DNA from 2 places in the Bacillus aerius genome. Region 2 is predicted to be linked to the other one. Evidence: riboswitches for the same ligand, from Rfam matches in the RefSeq annotation. Region 2 holds a riboswitch; the other holds the start of a gene.
The links. Region 2 has a riboswitch for glycine ahead of gcvT (glycine cleavage system aminomethyltransferase GcvT). Riboswitches for the same ligand answer to the same signal wherever they lie in the genome.

Region 1 (11,110 bases), 1.4 Mb from region 2:
TCTGCATAGAAATAGTTTTCTAAGTTTTGTTTCAATGCCCGCTCCACATCATTCGGATGACAAGTGTGCGGATACGTTGTTAATTTTGTCAGCATACACCCTACTTGACTGCCTGGTATGATGCGATGACAATCTGCTGTTACGAGTGCAGAGGCAATAAATTGATGATGGAGTGCTTGATAAACCGTTTCTTCCTCTTTCCCTTCTGGGCAGCGATCAGGAATAATTCCTGCTGTAATAAAAGAGTGGCGGTGAATACTATCTATTTCATTAAAGGTAAGCCAATATTTCACATCATGTTTATAGCGTTCAAAACATACATTGGCGAACTTAACAAAGAGATCAACGACTTTTCTTTCAACCCAGCCATTATATTTCACGCTCAGCGCTAACGGCATTTCATAATGTGACAGCGTCACAATCGGTTCTATGTTGTGTTTTTTCATTTCTGCAAATAAACGATCGTAAAATTGGAGTCCTTTTTCATTTGGTTCTTTCTCTTCTCCAGTTGGGAAGATACGGCTCCATGCAATAGAAATGCGAAGAGTTTTAAAACCCATTTCAGCAAATAGAGCCAAATCCTCTTTATAGTGGTGATAGAAATCAACACCTCTGCGTTTTGGGTACTTTTTATCATCTGGGTCTTTCATCGCTCGATCTATATTTTCAGAAGTAACAGCTAGATGCCCTTCATAATCTTCTACACTCAAATTAGACCGGTACATCGCAATATCAGCAACAGATGGGCCCTTTCCATCTACATTCCAAGCGCCTTCTGCTTGGTTGGCGGCAATGGCGCCGCCCCATAAAAATCCTTTTGGAAAACCTTTTATTGTCGTCATATGTTTAGCCTCCTAATTGGGTGATAACCATCAATGTATCTTGGCGATTGACCTCTTGTAATGGCTGTACCTTAATATCATATTGATCTGTATTCGTGATGACAGCAAGCGTAACTGGATCGTATCCTGCTTCCATGATTTTTTCTACATCAAATTCAATGAGTAAATCCCCTGCTTGTACACGATCTCCTGCCTGCACTTTTGGATAAAAATACTGTCCTTCCAACTGTACAGTATCAATGCCAATGTGGAATAATACTTCCACCCCTTTGTCCGTTTTCATACCAAGTGCATGGTTTGTTTCGAACAGCAAGGTGACCTCACCATCTACTGGTGCATATAACGCTCCTTCTGAAGGAACAATGGCAATTCCGTCTCCCATGACCTTTGAAGAGAAAATATCATCTTTTACTTCAGATAGAGAGATCATTTGACCAATCACAGGGCTTTTGAAAGTTTCCCCTGCTCCAATTTGTTCAGCAAATGCATCTTGATCATTTGTCTTTTCTTCTACTTTTTTACCCTTACCTAATACAAAAGCAGCGATAAAAGCAACAACAAAGGAAATGACAGCTCCAATGACAGCAAACATTAGATTTCGTGGAAGCTCATCTGATATAAACATCGACATACTTGCTAATCCAGGACCAACAAGTACAAAAGCTTGTATACCAACTAATCCAATGAAGATCCCGCCAACAAACGAACCAATCATGACACTTCCAAGTACGCGTTTATTTTGAAGTGTCACACCATACAAAGCAGGCTCTGTGATGCCAAAAAATGCTGAAATTCCTGCCGAAATGGCTGTTGATCTGAGTACCTTGTCTTTCGTGCGTAGTGCCACTGCGAAACATGCTCCACTTTCCGCAATATTATGCGCAAGTGATGCTGGTAAATAAAGTGCTTCTTTCCCGAGGTTCCCCATCGTTGTCACTGCATAAGGGACCATTGCTTTGTGCATGCCTGATGCAACCATAAACGGGAGTACCGCTGCTAATATTGCGACAGCTACCCAGCCTACTGTATTAAACATCGCAAGAATAACGGATGAAAATCCTTGTCCTGCTGTAAAACCAAGTGGTCCTAATAACAGTAACGTAACTGGTACAGTAATGACTAATGACATCATTGGGACAAAGAAAATCCGAATTGGTTTTGGTGAAAATCGTGTGAAGAATTTTTCCATTTGAGCGTAAAGCAATACAGAAAGGATTGCTGGAAACACTTGATACGCATAAGCTATATTTTTTACGTCGAATGACATTAATTGCGCACCTTCAGTAAGCATGGCTGTCATGTTCGGAAGAAGGAGTGCACCGACTGCTGATAATGCGACCAGTGGGTTTACCTTTAGTTTATTTGCCGTTGTGACAGCGACTAGTAATGGCAGGAAGTATAGTGGTGCGTCACCCACCATATTCAGTATTTGATAGGTTTCGCCTTTTGCATCCACCCAGCCTAATAAAGAGAAAAGGAGAAGAAATGATTTTAAAATTCCTCCACCTGCGATAGCCGGAACAAGCGGCTGGAAGACACCCACAATGAAATCTAATAGAACTGTGCCTGCTTTTCTTTTTTCTTTTGGCTGATTGGATGGCACGCCTTGCCCGGATGAGCTGCCGCCCATTAAATTTGTTACCTGTTGATACACTTCAATCACGTCATTCCCAATGACCACTTGGCATTGTCCTGACATTCTGACGGCTATGACACCTGGTGTTTTTTCTAATGCTGGTACATCTGCTTTTTTCTGATCAATTAGTGTGAAGCGAAGTCTTGTTGAGCAGTGTTCAAGGTGCGCAATGTTTTCTTTACCACCTACATGCTGTAAAACATCTTTGGCGACTTGTGTGTAATCCATTTTTTCTCCTCCTTTTCTCATACATGAGACCTATATTTTGGCAATAAAAAAAGGACCTAAAACGACAAATTAAAGAAATTCATCGTTTTTAGATCCTGCCTGCATGACCAGTCACATGTCTAATTTATTTATATCGGATTTGTTTTTAGTATATATTGATTATATGAAAGCGTCAACATTTATTTTTCTGAAATTTATTAAGGTCTATATACCCAAAATACTTTTCTTTATTTACTTAAAGCAACTCTTTTGTTCCTTCTATCATCAATCAACAAAATGTTTCTCCATAAAAAACCAGATAAGTTGATTCACTCATCTGGTTTAAGATGCCTATTTTCTCTTTTCTTCTGCTTTCTTTTTAAATGCTTTCGCTTGTTTTTCATATTCCTTTTTCGTGACAGCTTTTAACTCTACCGAATCGCCTGTCATGATATATGGTTTAGGGAGTTTTTTATATTCCTGACGCGTGAAAGCTCTTAACTCTATTGTACCGTTGGTCTTTTTAATTGGCAGTTTGATTGATTTTGCATCTCGATCAGTCGAACCTATCAGTACACCTTGTTCAATTATAGGATCATAGCTCATGTCTAAAAATCCTCCACCATCCGTAAAGCCTCCGACTTCTAATTTCATTTCTTTATAGGGCTTACAACCATCTTCAGAAACAGTTGTTATTAGAAAAGAGCCGAGCCATCCATTCTCAATATGCATGCTTTCCACTTGTAAAAATAGTTGTTTGTCCTCTGCCGTATATAGAAAACCATATACCTTCGCTACTTTATCCCTGAAGTGTCTCATATTGTCATAAAATCTAGTTTCTGATGTATCAACTAGATGTTGATGTCGATCTTGAATTTTTTTGTGATACGAATCTAGCTTTTTTCGATTGATTGCTTTATATATCCTGCTTTTCTTATCACCTTGTTTTTTTACAGATAGGTCTTTCCCAGACATTTGAACTTCGTATATGATTGTTTCTTTGCCTTGTTTGACTCGAAATTCATAACCGTTTTCCTTTGAACTCCCGGACACTACATATTGTTTTTTATATATTTTGGGATCCCACCATATTTCTTCTATATACTTTTCATTCAAATGCCCCGTTACTTTGCCTTTATTCTCAGATATCTCAAACCAGCTCATTCTATCCTTCGTTTTATACGCAAATGCATAGGCATGATTCAATGAATTCTTTTGTGCGATTGCTTGATATGCTGTCCAGCCGCCTCCACCTAAGATGAGTACTGCCAGGATAGACACGACCCACATTTTCAGTTTACTCATACGTACCTCCACTCAAATATGTTTTGAAAAACCTTCATGATCCCTATTTATTCTGATCGCCCTGAAATGCCATTCACAACATTCATCTGTTCCAACACGATCTACTTTTGCCATTCTTTCGCCTTCTTTTTGAATGCTTCTGTTTGTTCTTGATATTCCTCTTTCGTGACCGCTTTAAATTCTATTGTCCCGCCTGCCATTTTAAAAGGAAATTCAATGTATGTTGCGTTCCGGTCAGTTTCACCTAAAATAAAACCCTTTTCAATTGCAGGATAAGTACTCAAATCAAACATCATCCCATCTGAAACTCCACCAGCTGTATGTTTCGTTTCTTTATAAGGTTCACCACCATCTCCTGGGGCCTTTCTCATTAGAAAAGAACCTGCCCATTCAGACTGCATATACATTCGTTTTACTTTTAGAAATAATTGGTACGAACCATCCTCTGCCGTATACAGATAACCATAAGCGCCTGTTACTTTCTTAATGAAGTTTCGTACATAATCATGAAATCTATTTTCCGTGTCATCCATCAGTTTCTCATATCGAGTATGAATGTCCTGTTGAACAGCACGTAGGTTTTTTTGATCAACTGCTTTGTATGTGATGCTGTGCTTTTCACCTTGTTTTTTCACAGAAAGATCCTTTTCGGCAAGGTGAACTTCATATGTGACCGTTTCTTTCCCTTGCTTCACATAAAATTCGTAACCGTTTTCAATTGATTTCCCAGTTAATTGATATTTGTTGATAAATAGATTGGGATCATAATGCCTTTTCGGATTTTCCTCTAAAATGGTTTCATTCAGATGACCTGTTACTTTTCCGTTTCTTTCCGTTACCTTGAACCAGTTCACACGATCATGAGTCTTATATGCAAAGGCGTAGGGATGATTCAAACCACTCTTTTTTGCGATTGCTTGATAGGCTATCCAGCCGCCTCCACCAATCAGTAGTACCGCCAGAATAGTCATGATCCAGATTTTCGATTTACTCATATGTCCCCTCCAAACTATGATCGTTCACTCTATATGAAGGATTCATCTCATTGATTAACAAATCAGTGATCTCTTCACCTCCTTTCTAGCATTTATTTTTTTCTCATACCTCTTGTATCTGCAGTTATACATCGTTTATTATATATCTAAATGATATATCTTTTAGATAGGTGTGTTGATCAATGAAAAAATACAATGATACGACGTATGCGATTTTGGGGATTTTGACGACAGATTGTAAGTCTGGGTATGAAGTGAAGCAATTAATTGATAGGAGCTTGCATCACTTTTGGAAAATTAGTTATGGACAAATTTATCCAGCTTTAAAGTTAATAGTCGAGGAAGGGCTTGCGAAGGTTTCACCCGCTTCTACAACTGGGCGCTCAGACAAGCGTGAGTATCATCTGACTGAAAAAGGGCTGGACACGTTGAGGCAATGGCTGGCGCAGCCGCTCGATCAAGTACCATCAGAACGAAATGAAGTGTTATTAAAGTTATTCTTTGGTCAATATCTTTCGTTTGAGAAAAAATTGGTGCTTTTACAGGATTATGAGAGGCAGCTCCGTATCCGTTATGAGACGTATGTTGCGATTGAACAAAACATTCAAGAGCTGTATCCAGATGAAGCTGATGCGAAGTATTGGCTGTATACGTTAGATTACGGAAAGAAAGTGGCGCAGGCTGGAATTGATTGGTGCGTGGAGACCTGTGAATCGATGAAGAAAGAAGGGTGAACAAATGAAAAAAAATATACGTGCTGGCAGGTATACAACAGACAATTCTGAGCCGATTGTTGTGTTCATTATCGGAATGAGAATCAATAAACGCTGGGCTGTCCATCAATGGCTGCCAGTATTTAAGGCGATGCCGGGGATGATCAAAGAACTTTATACACATCAAGAAGAACTTGGTTTTCTCGGGACAGAAAATTACTTCGGTTTACGCACCACCACCATGATCCAATATTGGAAATCAACAGAGGATCTCCTTGCCTACGCCAAGATGGAGAAGCATTTGGCTGCTTGGAAAGGATTTAACCAAAGAGCACGAAATAATGACGCGGTCGGAATTTATCATGAAACGTATCAAATTCAAGCCGGCTCATATGAATCTATCTACGTGAACATGCCTTCATATGGATTGAGCCAAGCTAAAGCGCCCATCCTAATTGGAAAAGGGAAAGGAAAAGAAACCGCAAAAGAACGCCTTTCTACAACAAATTCCTAGAGCTGATTCTCTAGGAATTTCTTTTTGCAACCATCACAAAATGTTTTAATATACGGGCAGTTAATCCCCAAATGGTGTAACGATCGTAATCATAAAACCACTCCTCAATCGAACGACTCCCCCAGCTGTATTTTTCACCATTCATGATTTTTTCATAAGGAAAGTCCTCTCCTGGTGTTGGCTGCACCGATACATGGTGTAAGTATGGTTCGTATTGGCTGAGCCATGATAGAGGCACAGTAAAGGTCTCCTCTACTTCTTCTTGATTAAAGGAATGTTTGACCTGCTGTTCATCAATGATTCCGACAAATGGATATACCACAAAGGATGGAGAGGCAATATAAGGACTGAGCTGTCCTAACACCTTGACGGATTCGGGCGGAATCCCTAGTTCTTCATATGTTTCCCGCAGTGCAGCTTCTTGTGCGGTTTCGCCGCCGTCGAGTTTGCCTCCTGGGAAGCTAATATCGCCAGGCTGTTTTCTCATCGTCAGTGATCGCACTTCAAATAAAACATGCCATTCCCCGTTGACTTGCACCAAAGGGACAAGGACTGCCGCTTTGAACGCTGTCTCTTCTCCGATAAATAGCGGCTGTGATTGATGTAAGTCACTTTTTAATTGATCAATGAACATGGGCATCACCTATTTTCTGTTTCTCTTTTCTTTAGCGTATCATTGATTCCCTTTTGAATAAAGGCGATCTTTCTGACAATTATTTTTATCATTTTGACAATTATACTTGTCAAAATGAATATAATACTTTACAATCAAGATAACATTTTGATCAGAGTTGAGGTGACAGAATGAAAAATCGGCTAAAAGAGCTGCGAGCACGTGATGGTTTAAACCAAACGGAGCTTGCGAAACGGGCAAAGGTTTCCCGCCAGACGATCAGCTTAATGGAACGAGATGAATTAATGCCGTCTCTCTTACTTGCTATGAGGCTTTCACGTATTTTTCAAGAACCCATTGAACAAATTTTTCTATTCGAGGAGGATGAACTCACATGAAAACTGTATACAAAATGCTCTTAGGTGCTCTCCTTGGTTTTCTCGGTGCTTACTGTTTACTGGCATCCGAATTTGAGATGACACTTCTGCAGACAGCATTTGAAGCGACTCTTGTCATCACTGGCTTGACAGTTCTATTCATCATTTATTGTTTTTCAGGCATTTCACGCATGAAGAAAAGAGTCTCTCTTTCGGTATCTGGTGATGAGGAGGATGAACTCGAGGTAAAACAGTATCGAACCTTTACTGATGTAACGTTAGCTAATACGGTGAGTACCATTTTATCGATCATTGCAATTGGTATTTCCATCGTGACTGAGCAGCCACTCTGGCTGATTCTCGCAAATGCTGCCTTATTTTTGATCACCGTCATTCTTTCTTATGTGTCGACCTCTGTCCTAAAGCTCGTCTATCCTAATCGTCACCTACCTAGTCCAACCGATAAAGATTATGGCAAAAAACTGCTCGCCATTTCTGATGAAGGCGAAAAGCATGTGATGCTCGATGGGCTTTTTCACACTTTTCAAATGATGAATATTTTATTGACCGGTGCCATGTTTATTTTGATTGTCTATTCTCTTGGCGCCAATCACTCTCAGCTCTTCTCCATCATCGTCGTTGGACTTGTTCTGATCATTCTTAATGCATACTATATGTTGAAGATTCGAAATCGTTAAATAAGCAAAAGCACAGCCATTTAAAAAGGCTGTGCTTTTTTCGTTCATTATGCTGAACGACGTTTCTGTCGTGCATAAATCAAAAATAAGAACCCAAACCATACTGGTGTCAATAACAGGGCTGGACGTGTCGCATCAGCGAAAAGCATGATGACAAGAATGGCAGCAAAGAGCACAAGAACCGCTATATTCACAAAAGGTGTAAATGGCGCTTTAAAGGTAGACGCCTTATGCAGTTCAGGACGTGTCTTCTTATATTTCAAATGACATATTAAAATAATACTCCATACCCAAATGAAACAAATGGCACTAATCGTTGTCACAATACCGAAGGCTTGTTCAGGAATTAGCTTGCTTAAAAGAGCCCCTACTGACACCACAATTGTCGACACAAACAGGGCATTACTTGGAACAGCGTGCTTATTCAGTCGGCCAAAAGATGCCGGTCCTTGTTTTTGATGACTGAGATTATACAAAATTCGGCTCGTTGAGAACATACCGCTATTACAAGCAGACGCCGCAGATGTCAGGACGACAAAGTTGATGAGTCCCGCCGCTACTGGTATCCCAATGAGCCCAAAGGTTTTCACAAAAGGACTTTCTGATGCACTGAGTTCTGTCCATGGGTTGATGCATAGTAATACAAAAATCGCACCTACATAGAAAAATAGAATTCTTAATGGAATTTTATTAATCGCGGACGGGATATTTTTTTGCGGATTCGCTGTTTCTGCTGCTGACACACCGACAAGTTCCACGCCCACATACGCAAAAATCACCATCTGGAATGACAATAAGAAGCCTGTCACACCATTTGGAAATAATCCTCCGTGTGACCACAGATTCGTTACCGTCACGGGCCCTGCATCTGTTTGGAAACCAATGATTAACAGGACAATTCCAACGCCAATCAACAGTAATATCGTAATCACTTTAATCAGTGCAAACCAAAATTCCATTTCTCCAAAAAGCTTCACCGTTAATAAATTAAATCCTAGCAAAATCAATAAACAAATAATAGCAGGAATCCACTGCGGAATATCAAACCAGTACTGCACATACACCCCGACCGCAATAACATCCGCCATCGCTGTCATAATCCAGCAAAACCAATACGTCCATCCTGTCACAAAGGAAGCCCATGGTCCAAGATAATCCTCTGCTATATCCGTTAAAGACTGATAGCCCGCCTTAGATAAGAGCAATTCTCCAAGTGCCCTCATGACAAAAAAGATGGCCATTCCGACAATTAAGTACGCAAAAATGATCGATGGTCCAGCCAATTGAATGGCCTTTCCAGACCCTAAAAACAGCCCAGTTCCAATCGTTCCGCCAATGGCAATTAATTGAACATGACGGTTTGATAAATCTCGCTTTAACTCTTGTTGTGCCAATTCCAACACCCTCCTACGACACGATCCTATACTGAAATAATGAACTCTCAAAAGTCCATAAAAAAAGAGATTGGATGCGCTCCAATCTCACGGTCATAAAAGAATAGCAAAATAGAGAAAAGCAATACACAGTATGATCCATGCATCACAAATACAATATTTCGTACTCTTCTGTCCTTTTGCCTGAGATTGTGAACCCTTCGGCGCCGCACATACATGCGGTCTCTCCAGAAGCTGCTCCTGCCATAGTGTGACCCACAGCAATCATAGCCTTCGATATTCACTTTAAATGTTGCTATTTCTGAATAATTTTATATTTTACGCCTCTAAAAGAAAGCTGTCAATGGTAATCTTTTAAGATGTTGTTTCCTCCTTATCTGAAGCTGATATGACATCACTTCATCAACACCCCTTGATTAAGGTATAATGAAACAAAGAATGTTCGGCTCGTTTGGTGGAGACATCCATCTTGATGATGAACCATAGTTAGGCAATCCAATGAAGTTGGTGAAGACAAATGAAAAAAATGAACAAACAGCGTGTGACATTACAAGAAGTCGCTCGGCATGCCGGTGTATCGACTTCAACGGCCTCACTCGTTGTTCGCAACAACCCTAGGATCTCTGAAGCCACCCGGAAAAGAGTGCTGCAATCCATGGAGGATTTGGGATACGTGTACGATCGCGTCGCTGCCAACATGCGGTCGAAAAGTTCAAATATTGTAGGTGTGATCGTCACGGATATTTCAAACACCTTTATTTCTGAATTTTTAATCGGTGTGCAAACCACCCTTGAGTCACTTGGCTATACCGTTTTACTTGGGACAACCTTTGATAGTGTGGATAAGCAGGAGCGGCTCATCTCCACAATGGTAGAGCACCGAGTGGGTGGAATCATCTTAAATCCAGCATCGAAAAGTTCGACACGAACGGTGAAACAATTAAACAACATTCGCACACCAAAAGTATTGGCAAACCGTGAATTAGCAGATGTCCATTGTGATTATGTCGGCGTTGATTATGAACAAGGCACTTGGATGGCGGTCCGTCATCTTCTTCAAAAAGGGCATCGCCGCATCGCCTTCTTAGGTGGAATCAAATCCTCCTCGACTTGGATTGAACGGATGAAAGGGTTCAAAAGAGCCCATGATGATGAAGACCTAACGATGGATGAATCTCTTATTATCGATATGGTGCCTACCCGTGAAGGCGGGAAAGAAGCCCTTGCCCAAGTGATTGACCTTCCCGAACCACCTACTGCTATTTTTTGCTTCAGTGATTTAGTGGCGTTTGGGGTGATTCAAGAATTGGCAGCGCGTGACATCAAGCCTGGTGAAGACATTGATGTAGTTGGGTTCGATAACATCCCTGAAGCGGAGATGTATCACCCGCCGCTCACCACAGTCTCATCATTTCCACGATCCATTGGAGTCAAAGCAGCCAACCTTTTGTATCATAAAATGAACGAGCAGGATGAAGAACTGCAGCGATTGATATTAAAGCCTCAACTTCATATTCGAGAAACCTCGACATGATCATGAAAAGGAGAATTGCAAAGCGATTCTCCTTTCAGATTGTTGACAAAGGGCTAAAATGAACTTTATTTTAGCCCTTTGTCTTCTTATCAGCGTGATAGAAAACCTTTGCAGTCTAGGAAGGACGAGCACTGGCACGGAGCGAATTTGACATTCGTGAGTACCAGCGCACAGGACTGACAAAGAATGCGAGGGTTTGTCTACACGCTGAAAGGAGAATTGCAAAGCGATTCTCCTTTTTTTATTGATCAAGTCAACTATTTCTTTATTACATTTTTCTTT
Region 2 (11,110 bases):
GCCCGTCCTTCTCAAAAAGAAAAGCCAAACACATTTGACAGTCATTGAAGGCAAGAAAAACAAAAAGAAAAATCGCGCCTTATTTTAAAATGTCCAGCTCTTTAAAAATTGCTCGGCCTTCTGTCTGCCTAGATCGACGAGCGCCTTTTTCTTTTCTGTCATGAGATGAAAATCAGTGGCAATGACGTGTTCTACAGGGATAAAAATAATATGACGTTCGTGTTTTGTGGCAATATGTCTTTCGTCATGAGCACCACGCATCGTTTCAAATAGAGCGCCAAACAGTTCAAACGCATTGCGGATGGAATGTTGAGGGCGTTCTTTTTCGTTTGGGGTTAATGTGACACCGACAAACGGTCTTTTTTTCTCTTCAGCAAAAAGCCAAATCGGAAAGTTGCTGAGCACGCCGCCATCCACGATGGTACAAATTCCTTTTGAAGACCTCAGTTTGACAGGTTCGAAAAAATACGGCAGACTGCAGCTCATCCGAATGGCTCTGGCGACAGAAAACCGTTCTGGATTTAACCCATAGGAAGGAAGGTCATCTGGAAGGACAAGGATTTTGCCATTTGTTAAATCAGAAGCGACGATTTTGAGCGTATCTTTTTTCAGATCACCGAATACGGTGACGCCTTTTCGTTTTAACACGTCTGTCAGCCATTTTTCTAGACGGTCACCTTTGTAAAGGCCAAGACGCCAATAAATAGACACCCACCTGAGCATTTTAAACGGGATGAATTGACACCTTCGATCAAGCAATTGATGCTCATCCATTTCGTCTAACAGCTCCCGAATCTCCTGACTCGTAAAACCCGCTGCGATGAGTGAAGCAATGATCGCTCCCGCACTTGTTCCAGCGAGACGGACAAATTGAAATCCTCTTGCTTCAAGCGCTTCATAGGCGCCTGCAAGTGCTGCACCCTTAATGCCTCCACCTGAGAACACACCATCTATCTTCATCAAGGAGCCCCCTTTTCTGTCACACTATTAATAGTGTAGGAGCATTTGCCTTTCATTAGAACTATATTCAAAAAGGACACCCATGCTAAGGGTGTCCTTTTTCTTAAGATTCTTGATTTGTTTGTTCGTTTTTCTTTTGAATCGCTTTCAGCTGAACGGATCGCTCATCGTTTTCTTCAAAGAATTGGACGAGGTCGCCGATGCGGTCAATGCTGTTCCAGCTGAGATGATGCTCAATACCTTCTACATCATCATAAATTTTCTCTTCATCTACACCAATGATTCTTAAAAATTGCTCTAGCAGTTCATGTCTGTATACGAGACGTTTTCCAATTTTTTTGCCTTTCGGGGTTAAAATTAGACCACGATATTTCTCATAAATGAGGTATTCATCTTTATCTAGCTTCTGAACCATTTTTGTTACAGAGGAGGGATGGACAGCGAGGGCTTCTGCAATATCAGATACTCTTGCATATCCTTTTTCTTCTATCAGCATATAAATTTGTTCAATATAATCTTCCATACTAGGTGTAGTCATAAAACCCCTCCAAAATGCACCTTTACTTAATAATCATAACAATTCTACACCATCGCCCATTAAAAAACAAGAAGAGTCCTTCGTCTTAACGCTTGTAATTCCAATCATCTGTGGCGTATTTCGTTTTGGCGAGGTGTTGAACAAATGCCAACTCTTCATCTGTCAGCTCATAAGGCACAAGCTCGATATTTAATCCTTTTTCAAACCCTCGTTTAAATGCAACACGCGCATCGTCTATCGTACATGTTCGATCTGAAATTTCATTGATCGCCACCGCTTTGTTTTTAAAGCTGCGCTGCATCCGCTCTCTCACCCGGTCGTTTGGATACAGAAATAAATCAAACAATTTGTCCTCATCAAGATCAATTAAGATCGAGCCATGCTGGAGGATCACACCTTTTTGTCTTGTTTGCGCACTGCCTGCTACTTTTCTGCCTTCTACAACAAGTTCGTACCATGAAGGCGCATCAAAACATACAGACGATCTTGGATTTTTTAAGCTTTCTTTTTCTTTTTCTGTACGAGGAATGGCAAAATATGCATCGAGTCCTAGTTCTTTAAAGCCCTCTAAAATCCCTTCTGAAATGACGCGGTATGCCTCTGTCACCGTCGCTGGCATCTCTGGGTGCTCTTCTGACACGATCACACTGTAAGTCAATTCCTGATCATGAAGAACGCCGCGGCCTCCTGTAGGCCTGCGAACAAATCCAAGACCATAGCGCTCAACCGCTTCCATGTTGATTTCTTTTTCAACATGTTGAAAATATCCAACAGATAATGTCGCTGGATTCCAACCATAAAAACGGATAACAGGCGGGATCAGCTTCTCGCTATGCCAATAAAGCAAGGCTTCGTCCATTGCCATGTTAAAGGCAGGGTCTTGGTTTCCTGTATCAATGAAACACCATTTCTCTTTTTGCATATAAAATCCCTTCTCTTTTACGTAGTCAATGTTAGATGACGGTGGTGACCACCGATTTTCTCTCTTCATCAGTCTATCAAATAGGGAAGGAATTGAAAATAATTCTTACCATTTATGATGACAAGTTTCTTTTGCTTTACTATAATAGTATTTGTCTAAAACGTACCATCAGACAGGTGACTGTGCTGATGCTCAAGAAGGAGTCGAGTCGTATTGCCAATATTCAACTATATCGTCCTCTCACTTTGTGGACTTTTCGTTCTTTATTCCATCGGCAGTTACATTTATCAGCAGCGCATAATGAAAACGCTGACGGAAGCAGAATTTATCAAAGGTTACCGCAAAGCCCAACTCATTGATGTGAGAGAACCAAATGAGTTTGAAGGTGGACATATTTTAGGCGCAAGAAACATTCCCCTTTCACAATTAAAGCAGCGCAAAAATGAAATACGCCCTGACAAGCCTGTTTATCTCTATTGCCAAAATAATTTGAGAAGCGGAAAAGCTGCTCAAACGTTACGTAAAAATGGCTGTCGTGAGATTTATAATTTAAAGGGCGGCTTTAAAAAATGGGGCGGCCGCATTAAAACAAAGAACTAACAAAAAAGACTCTGGGAGCTATTGCCCCCATGAGTCTTTTTATTTTCTTTCAAAAACCAGCACTGGATTCCGTGCAGCCTTTGTTTCATCCATTCGTTTCACAACGGTTGTATGTGGTGCTTCCTGTACGATTTCTGGGTTCTCTTCCGCTTCTTTTGCAATTTGAATCATCGCTTCAATAAATGCATCAAGGGTTTCTTTTGATTCTGTTTCAGTTGGTTCAATCATGATACATTCCTCTACATTTAGCGGGAAGTAAATCGTTGGCGGATGATAGCCAAAATCAAGTAATCGTTTGGCAATATCCAGTGTCCGCACACCTAGTTTCTTTTGACGTTTACCTGAAAGGACAAATTCATGCTTACAGTGACGGTCAAATGGCAAATCATAATGAGCACATAAGCGGCGCATCATATAGTTTGCATTTAACACCGCATGATCAGTTACAGCCTTTAAGCCGTCTGGTCCCATAGAGCGGATATACGCATACGCTCTGACATTGATGCCAAAGTTCCCATAGAACGGTTTCACACGGCCGATGGATTCTGGACGATCGTAATCAAAGAAATAACGACCTTCTTTCTTCACAAGCACTGGCTTTGGCAAATATGGAATCAAATCCTTTTTCACGCCAACTGGACCTGAACCAGGGCCTCCTCCTCCGTGTGGACCTGTAAAGGTTTTATGAAGATTTAAGTGAACCACATCAAATCCCATATCCCCCGGTCTTGCTCTGCTTAATACAGCATTTAAGTTCGCTCCATCATAATAAAGCTTCCCGCCTGCTCCGTGGACGATTTCAGCCATTTCTAAAATATTTTCTTCAAAAAGGCCGAGTGTATTTGGATTTGTGAGCATGAGAGCCGCCGTTTCTTCATTGACAACACGGCGCAGGTCGTCTAAATCGACAAGCCCATGTTCATTAGATGCCACCGTAATCGTTTCAAATCCTGCTACTGTTGCAGATGCGGGATTTGTTCCATGAGCAGAATCAGGCACGATGACTTTTGTTCGTTTAAGATCTCCTCTTGCTTCATGGTATGCACGAATCATCATGAGCCCCGTCCATTCGCCATGTGCTCCTGCCGCAGGCTGTAATGTCACGGCGTCCATTCCTGTAATTTCTTCTAAATGGTCACCTAAATCATAAAGTAACTCTAATGCACCTTGCACAGTGTCTGCCTCTTGAAGTGGATGCACATGCGAGAAACCTGCAAGACGTGCCACCTTTTCGTTAATCTTTGGATTATATTTCATCGTACAAGAGCCTAGAGGATAAAAGCCAGAATCGACCCCGTGATTACGCCTAGATAATGCTGTGTAGTGACGCATAATATCCAGTTCAGAAACCTCTGGCAGCTCCGCATCTTCATGGCGGATATACGCTTCATCAAATAAATCTGGGAGCTTCTCCTCAGGTACGTCTAAATCAGGCAGGCTGTAACCAATTCTTCCTTCTTTGGATAATTCAAAAATAAGCGGCTGATCTTGTTTATTCATGACGATCCCCCAATTCCTTGATGAACGTATCAATTTCTTCTTTTGTTCTTAGTTCTGTCACAGCGACGAGCATATGCTGCTGAAGCTCTGGATAATCCCGTCCCAAGTCATATCCGCCGATGATTCCTTTTTTAAGCAATCGCTCATTCGCTTCTTTCACAGGTTCATTCAGTTTCAACACAAATTCATTAAAATGAGCGCCCTCTATTTCAGCCTGTAACCCATGTTTTTCTGCCTGCGTCTTGGCATAATGGGCTTTTTGTACGTTTTGATAGGCAATGTCTTGGATACCTGTTTTCCCAAGCGCCGTCATCGCAACAGAAGCGGCTAACGCATTTAATGCTTGGTTTGAACAAATATTTGAAGTCGCTTTGTCTCTTCGGATATGCTGCTCGCGCGCTTGAAGGGTCAGCACAAATCCTCGCACACCGTTCTCGTCTTCTGTTTGCCCGACTAAACGCCCCGGCACTTTCCGCATTAATTTTTTCGTCACAGCGAAATATCCACAATGAGGTCCGCCAAATGCAGCTGGAATGCCAAATGGCTGCGCATCACCAACGACAATATCTGCCCCAAGCTTTCCTGGTGGTGTCAGTAAACCAAGTGCAAGCGGGTTACTTGAGACGATGAATAAACTTTTCCCTTTATGCGCAATCGGTTCAATGTCCTTTAATGGTTCAACAACACCGAAGAAGTTTGGGTATTGTACAAGGACCGCTGCTGTTTCGTCGCAGACGGCTTCTTCTAATGCGGCTAGATCGGTCTGACCTTTTCGCGCAGGTACCTCGACGACTTCAATATGCTGTCCTTTCGCATATGTTTTCAGCACCGCTCTTGATTCAGGATGAACCGTCTCAGATACCACAATCTTTTTCTTCTTTGTATGTCCTGCAGCCAGCATCGCCGCTTCAGCTAATGCCGTTCCGCCATCATACATCGAGGAATTGGCAAGATCCATACCGGTCAGCTCAGCAATCATTGTTTGAAATTCAAAGATTGCCTGCAATTCACCTTGAGAAATTTCAGGCTGATAAGGTGTGTACGCTGTATAAAATTCAGAACGTGAAATCACATGGTCGACAATCACAGGCTGGTAATGATCATACACACCAGCACCTAAAAACGAGGCATAAGCCACTGTATCTTTATTTTTTGCAGCAAGACGAGACAATTCCCGCACTAGCTCTGTTTCAGATGCGGCTTCTTTGATGTTGTACGCACCTTTGAATCTGACTTTCTCTGGGATATCTGAGAAAAGCTCATCAATTGACTGAACACCGATGACATCCAGCATTTCTTTTTGATCTTGCTCTGTTTGCGGCAAATACCTGTGCTTCATCCTCTATTCCTCCTCGTTATTTGGCTCTTTTATAAAATGGTGTAGCGACGATTTTGGCTTTTAGACGTTTTTTACGAACTTGCACTTCCACTTCTGTCCCAAGCTGCGCCTCTGATGTTTCAATCAAGGCAAGCCCAATATTTTTCTTTAATGTTGGAGATTGTGTACCGGTTGTGACTACACCAATCTGCTTATCTCCTGAGAAGACCGGATAGTCTGTCCGCGGTATCCCCTTATCTATCATTTCAATCCCGACAAGCTTTCGTTTCGGTCCTTCTTCTTTTTGTTTTTTAAGTGCATCTTTTCCGATAAAATCTGCTTCTTTATCCGTTTTAACAGCAAAACCAATGCCGCCTTCTAAAGGAGAAATATCCTTCGTAAGCTCTTGGCCATAAAGCGGGAGTCTTGCTTCAAATCTTAAGGTGTCACGTGCACCGAGTCCACATGGGATCAGTCCTTTCGGCTGTCCGGCTTCTAATAAAGCGGTCCAAAGGTGAACAGCATCTTCTGACTGGCAGTAGATTTCAAAGCCATCTTCTCCTGTGTAACCGGTTCTTGAGACAAGCACCTCTTTTTGCGCAATTATCGCTTTTGATAAAAACGTAAATGGCTTCAGTGATGTTACCTCTTCATCCGCAACATCTTTGATGATGTCAGCAGCAAGAGGTCCTTGAAGGGCTAACAAGGCGGTTTGATCAGAGACATTTTTAATGAAAACGCCTTCCTCACCTTGATGTTTCAGCAGCCAATCCACATCTTTTTCAATATTTGAAGCATTGATCACAAGTAAATAGTTGTTCTTTTCTTTTTGGTAGACAAGCAGATCATCCACCGTTCCGCCATCTTCATAACACATGGCTGTATATAGTGCCTTACCGTCTGTCAGCTTTGACAGATCATTGGTTAATAACCTTTGTAAAAAAGGAAGGGCTCCCTGACCTGTGACTTCCACCTCACCCATGTGAGACACGTCAAACAGCCCTGCTTTTGTTCGAACAGCTTCATGTTCTTCTTTAATGGAAGAAAATTGGACAGGTAATTCCCAGCCCCCGAAGTCAATGGTTTTTGCGCCAAACGTTTCATACGCATGAAAAAGCGGTGTTCGTTTCAACATCAATCGTTTCCCCCTTTTTTCTTACAGTGCACATCACAAGCTGAATTTTCAGAAAAAAATCACAGCAAAAAAGGACAGAGCGCTCCCTTTTATCAAAAAGAAGTCTCTGTCCTTGCACCTGAAAGTTTACAGCACAACATCATTGTGCGTTTTCCCCTTTGGTGGTTTGCTAAAAATCGCTGCGCAAACACTCTCCAGAGTTGCGTCCGGTAAGAGTACTTTTGCCTGAGAGATTCACTGAACCAATTCAGCTTGCTCCTTCGGCGCCTGTCAGTGCAAAATAACCGCTAGGTCTCTCCCCATACCATCATCCGCTCATATTCTTCACCTTTATTGGACATACTATCAAAATGGGTGACTTATTCTCTAGATCACTTACCAACATCCTACCATTAGAAATGGATGAAGAGCAACAGAAAAATCATTAACATTTTTAAAATAATCATTCATTATCGTTCGCCTTTATTGATATATAACATCTTTTAAATCGCTATGAAAAAATGAAGCGTTTAAAAACAGAACGATTTTATCATCACTCTACCAGAAAGGCAGGCGGTCACATTGAATATTCAAACGATATTTGATCAAAAATGGGCAAGTGAATTTCAAAAGCGGCTTACAGCAGACGGTCCCTGGGCGAATTGGGATATGTACCGTTTAGCAGCACAAGTACAAAAAGTGACAGCCATTGATTCATTTGAAGGACTGCAAGCACCTGCGCACCTGCCTGCATTTACTCCTTTAAAACACCAGCTCGAAGTCGCTAGAAGAGTCGTAGAAGAGATGAATGGGAAAGCCATTTTAGCAGATGAAGTGGGTCTTGGAAAAACCGTTGAAGCAGGACTGATTATCAAAGAATACATGATTCGCGGACTTGCCAAAAAGATTCTCATTCTCGTACCCGCCTCCCTTGTGTCCCAATGGGTACAAGAACTGCGGACAAAATTTTACATAGATGCTGTCGAGCAAAAGAAGAGCTATGTGTGGGAGCAGTGCGATGTTGTGGTTTCCTCAATTGATACAGCCAAAAGACAGCCACATCGAGACACGATCTTATCCATCTCCTACGATATGGTCATTATTGATGAAGCACACAAACTGAAAAACAATAAAACGAAAAACTATGAGTTTGTGAGAAATTTGAATAAAAAGTTCTGCTTACTGCTCACAGCCACACCTATCCAAAATCGAATAGGAGAAATTTTTAATCTCGTTTCTCTGTTGAAGCCAGGCCATTTAGGTAATGAAACACAGTTTAAAGACCTCTTTGCCAAAAAAGACCTTCAACTTGAGGACCATGACCGGCTAAAACAGTTAGTCAATAAAGTCATGATTCGGAACCGGAGACAAGACACTGGCATCGAATGGTCAAAGCGGCATGTAAAGACGATTTCTATTGATTTCTCCCCTACAGAACAAGCACTATATGATGAAATTTGTAAGTTAAAAGAAAACCCTTCCTATACGAAGCACATGTTTTCAATTATGACCTTAGAACGAGAATGCTGTTCGAGTCGTGAGGCTGTCTATATGACCATTAAAAAAATGCAAGAAGAGGAAAAACACATTCTAGGTGCTTCTGCGATAATGCACATCATGGAGAAAATCAACCAGGTAGAACAAAATTCTAAAGCACTTGAAGTCGTTAAACTCATTCAGCAATTAAATGAAAAAGTCATTATCTTCACTGAATACCGCGCGACACAAATTTATTTGCAATGGTTTCTCCAGCAAAACGGCATCAGTTCGGTTCCTTTTCGAGGCGGGTTTAAACGGAGTAAAAAAGACTGGATGAAAGATTTATTTAGAGAGCGGGCGCAAGTGCTCATTGCGACAGAAGCAGGCGGCGAAGGGATCAACCTTCAGTTTTGCAACCAAATCATCAACTACGACCTTCCGTGGAACCCAATGCGCTTGGAACAAAGAATTGGACGTATTCACCGGCTCGGTCAAGAGCGGGATGTCCACATTTACAATATGGCAACTAGCGGGACAGTTGAAGAACATATTTTAAAACTTTTATATGAAAAAATTCAGCTGTTTGAAAACGTCATTGGCGATCTAGATGATATTTTAACCCGAATTGATATCCAAGATGCTGAAACAGAATTGCATCAAATTCTCTTCCAACACGAGTCTGACGTAGACATGAAAAAGAAATTAACCCAATTTGCTTCCTATTTAACAGAAGCACAAACACCGCTTTTAGAAGAAAGACAGCAAGGTTCATAAAGGAGAGTTGACCAATGGAGCAGCGCGAGATTCACACATTTCTTCTCCGTTTCTTTCAGGCAAATCAATGCGACATACTTGAAGAAAGTGCAGGGCACATGACCGTACAGCTGACAATCGAAATGGATAAATTGATCATGAACCGTCCTTTTTATTGGCATTGGCTCGAAAAAACGGGAGGCGTACCTGAGCCGCGGCAATTGACTTTGATCACTGATCAAAAAAAAGCTGATGACTCGGTCGAAGGAGAATTTGTCCACTTCGGCTCCCCTCGTTTATTCCAAATATTCGAGGTTGTGAAACAGCAAGGCCGTTTTATTCGGCTGTACGAAAAAGTCAGACCGCTCACAAACAGCCAGATCGCGCTGGAGCCGTGGCTTGGTCTCAATGTCAAAATATCCTATCTGGCAGACCGTAAAAAAGACAAACTGCTGTCTCTTGGACTTCATCTAATACGTGGAGAAGTCATCGAACAATTTCAAGAGAAGCTGGAAGCGCGTGAGCTATCGTCTCAAATTCCTGATTATTGCTTCACAATGAGTACGATGATTAAGCCAGAGAGCGGCGTCAAACGGCTTTACAGCCTGATGGAACGTTATGCCAATGAAGAGCCGGATGATTGGGCGGTAAGAGCTGTTCAAAAGTGGAAAGAAGACTCGGAACTTTTAAACCAATTTTATGAAGGGACTTCAGACACATCTGTAGAATATGAAATAGAAAGACAAGCACTTAAAACTTTATACGAACCAAAAATCAGTCTTACGATTGAAAATGGCGGACTTTTTTACTTACAGCAAAAAAGAGGAGGCTGACTTAGCGAGTCTCCCTCCCTTTCATGTGATATCAAATTTTCGATCAATCAAAAGCAACGTTTGTCTGTTTGTATTGGGCGGAAACATGACGCAAGCAATCTATGAAGTCTTATCACCTGTGTTTTTCCATTTCATGCGTTAAGTGCCTGAAATACACGATTCAGTATTTTAGGAGGGTATTTGTATGGAAAAGAAAACGAAGTTATTAGACAGTGAATGGGTTCAATTATTACGCGAAGCGCGCAAAGCAGGACTAACAGTAGAAGAAGTCCGTCATTTTCTCAAATCACGCGAAAAGTCCTCTGAGTCTCCCCCTATGGCAAGAAGTCATTCTATCAAACCTTTCTGAATGTGCTATAATATCGAAAGGAAGGTGATGACATTGATTGGCCAGCGTATTAAACAATACCGCAATGAAAAAGGCTACTCACTATCAGAACTGGCCGAAAAGGCTGGGGTAGCGAAGTCTTATTTAAGTTCAATAGAAAGAAACTTGCAAACAAACCCCTCCATTCAATTTCTTGAAAAAGTCTCCGCTGTTCTGGACGTCTCGGTTCATACACTGTTAAACGAAAATGATGAAACCGAATACGATGGTCAATTAGATAGTGAATGGGAAAAACTAGTTCGAGATGCAATGACATCAGGGGTTTCGAAAAAGCAATTTCGTGAATTTTTAGATTATCAAATCTGGAAAAAAAAGCAAGAAGAGGAGTAATGCGCATATTTTAGCGCATACTCCTCCAATTGCTATGCAGATCTTGTTATCAGTCTAAAGACTGACTTTATTTTTTATCTTCGCTGTGTGCTTTTTCGTTTTCTTTCACGTAGCCTTTTTCATCCGTATGCTTTTTTGGATTGATCGTTAAACCATTCCACTGAGTCGCTTCGAAGGAAAGATCAACTTGAATCGCATCGCCTTGGTATTTATTTTGGATATAGTTACCCGCTTTATCCTTCGTCTGGTCATTGACAAATTCAATGATCATTTCCATTTTATCGTAATCAAACGGATTCTTTGGAATGCCGTCATACTCTGGAGCTGTTGATCCATCAACGGTGGCAACATTAATTTTACCACTTTCATGTAAAA

Region 1: it holds a riboswitch for glycine, as region 2 does, so the genes downstream of both, M2353_RS19080 (amino acid permease) here and gcvT (glycine cleavage system aminomethyltransferase GcvT) in region 2, are expected to answer to the same signal.

Annotation. Positions count from the first base shown of each region.
Region 1 is NZ_JARYHO010000001.1:3,674,507-3,685,616, forward strand. It holds gene M2353_RS19035 (glycoside hydrolase family 1 protein) at 1-842, opposite strand, end outside; gene M2353_RS19040 (beta-glucoside-specific PTS transporter subunit IIABC) at 847-2,706, opposite strand; gene M2353_RS19045 (hypothetical protein) at 3,037-3,990, opposite strand; gene M2353_RS19050 (hypothetical protein) at 4,092-4,985, opposite strand; gene M2353_RS19055 (PadR family transcriptional regulator) at 5,168-5,719, shown strand; gene M2353_RS19060 (DUF4188 domain-containing protein) at 5,724-6,212, shown strand; gene M2353_RS19065 (NUDIX hydrolase) at 6,223-6,846, opposite strand; gene M2353_RS19070 (helix-turn-helix transcriptional regulator) at 7,017-7,223, shown strand; gene M2353_RS19075 (DUF3169 family protein) at 7,220-7,900, shown strand; gene M2353_RS19080 (amino acid permease) at 7,948-9,294, opposite strand; glycine riboswitch at 9,456-9,535, opposite strand; gene M2353_RS19085 (LacI family DNA-binding transcriptional regulator) at 9,812-10,828, shown strand.
Region 2 is NZ_JARYHO010000001.1:2,249,660-2,260,769, forward strand. It holds gene M2353_RS11590 (SA1362 family protein) at 1-88, shown strand, start outside; gene M2353_RS11595 (patatin-like phospholipase family protein) at 85-960, opposite strand; gene mntR (transcriptional regulator MntR) at 1,064-1,498, opposite strand; gene M2353_RS11605 (lipoate--protein ligase family protein) at 1,584-2,420, opposite strand; gene M2353_RS11610 (rhodanese-like domain-containing protein) at 2,640-3,020, shown strand; gene gcvPB (aminomethyl-transferring glycine dehydrogenase subunit GcvPB) at 3,060-4,520, opposite strand; gene gcvPA (aminomethyl-transferring glycine dehydrogenase subunit GcvPA) at 4,513-5,859, opposite strand; gene gcvT (glycine cleavage system aminomethyltransferase GcvT) at 5,876-6,973, opposite strand; glycine riboswitch at 7,078-7,173, opposite strand; glycine riboswitch at 7,177-7,284, opposite strand; gene M2353_RS11630 (DEAD/DEAH box helicase) at 7,535-9,205, shown strand; gene M2353_RS11635 (YqhG family protein) at 9,220-10,017, shown strand; gene M2353_RS11640 (anti-repressor SinI family protein) at 10,202-10,366, shown strand; gene sinR (transcriptional regulator SinR) at 10,400-10,735, shown strand; gene tasA (biofilm matrix protein TasA) at 10,803-11,110, opposite strand, start outside.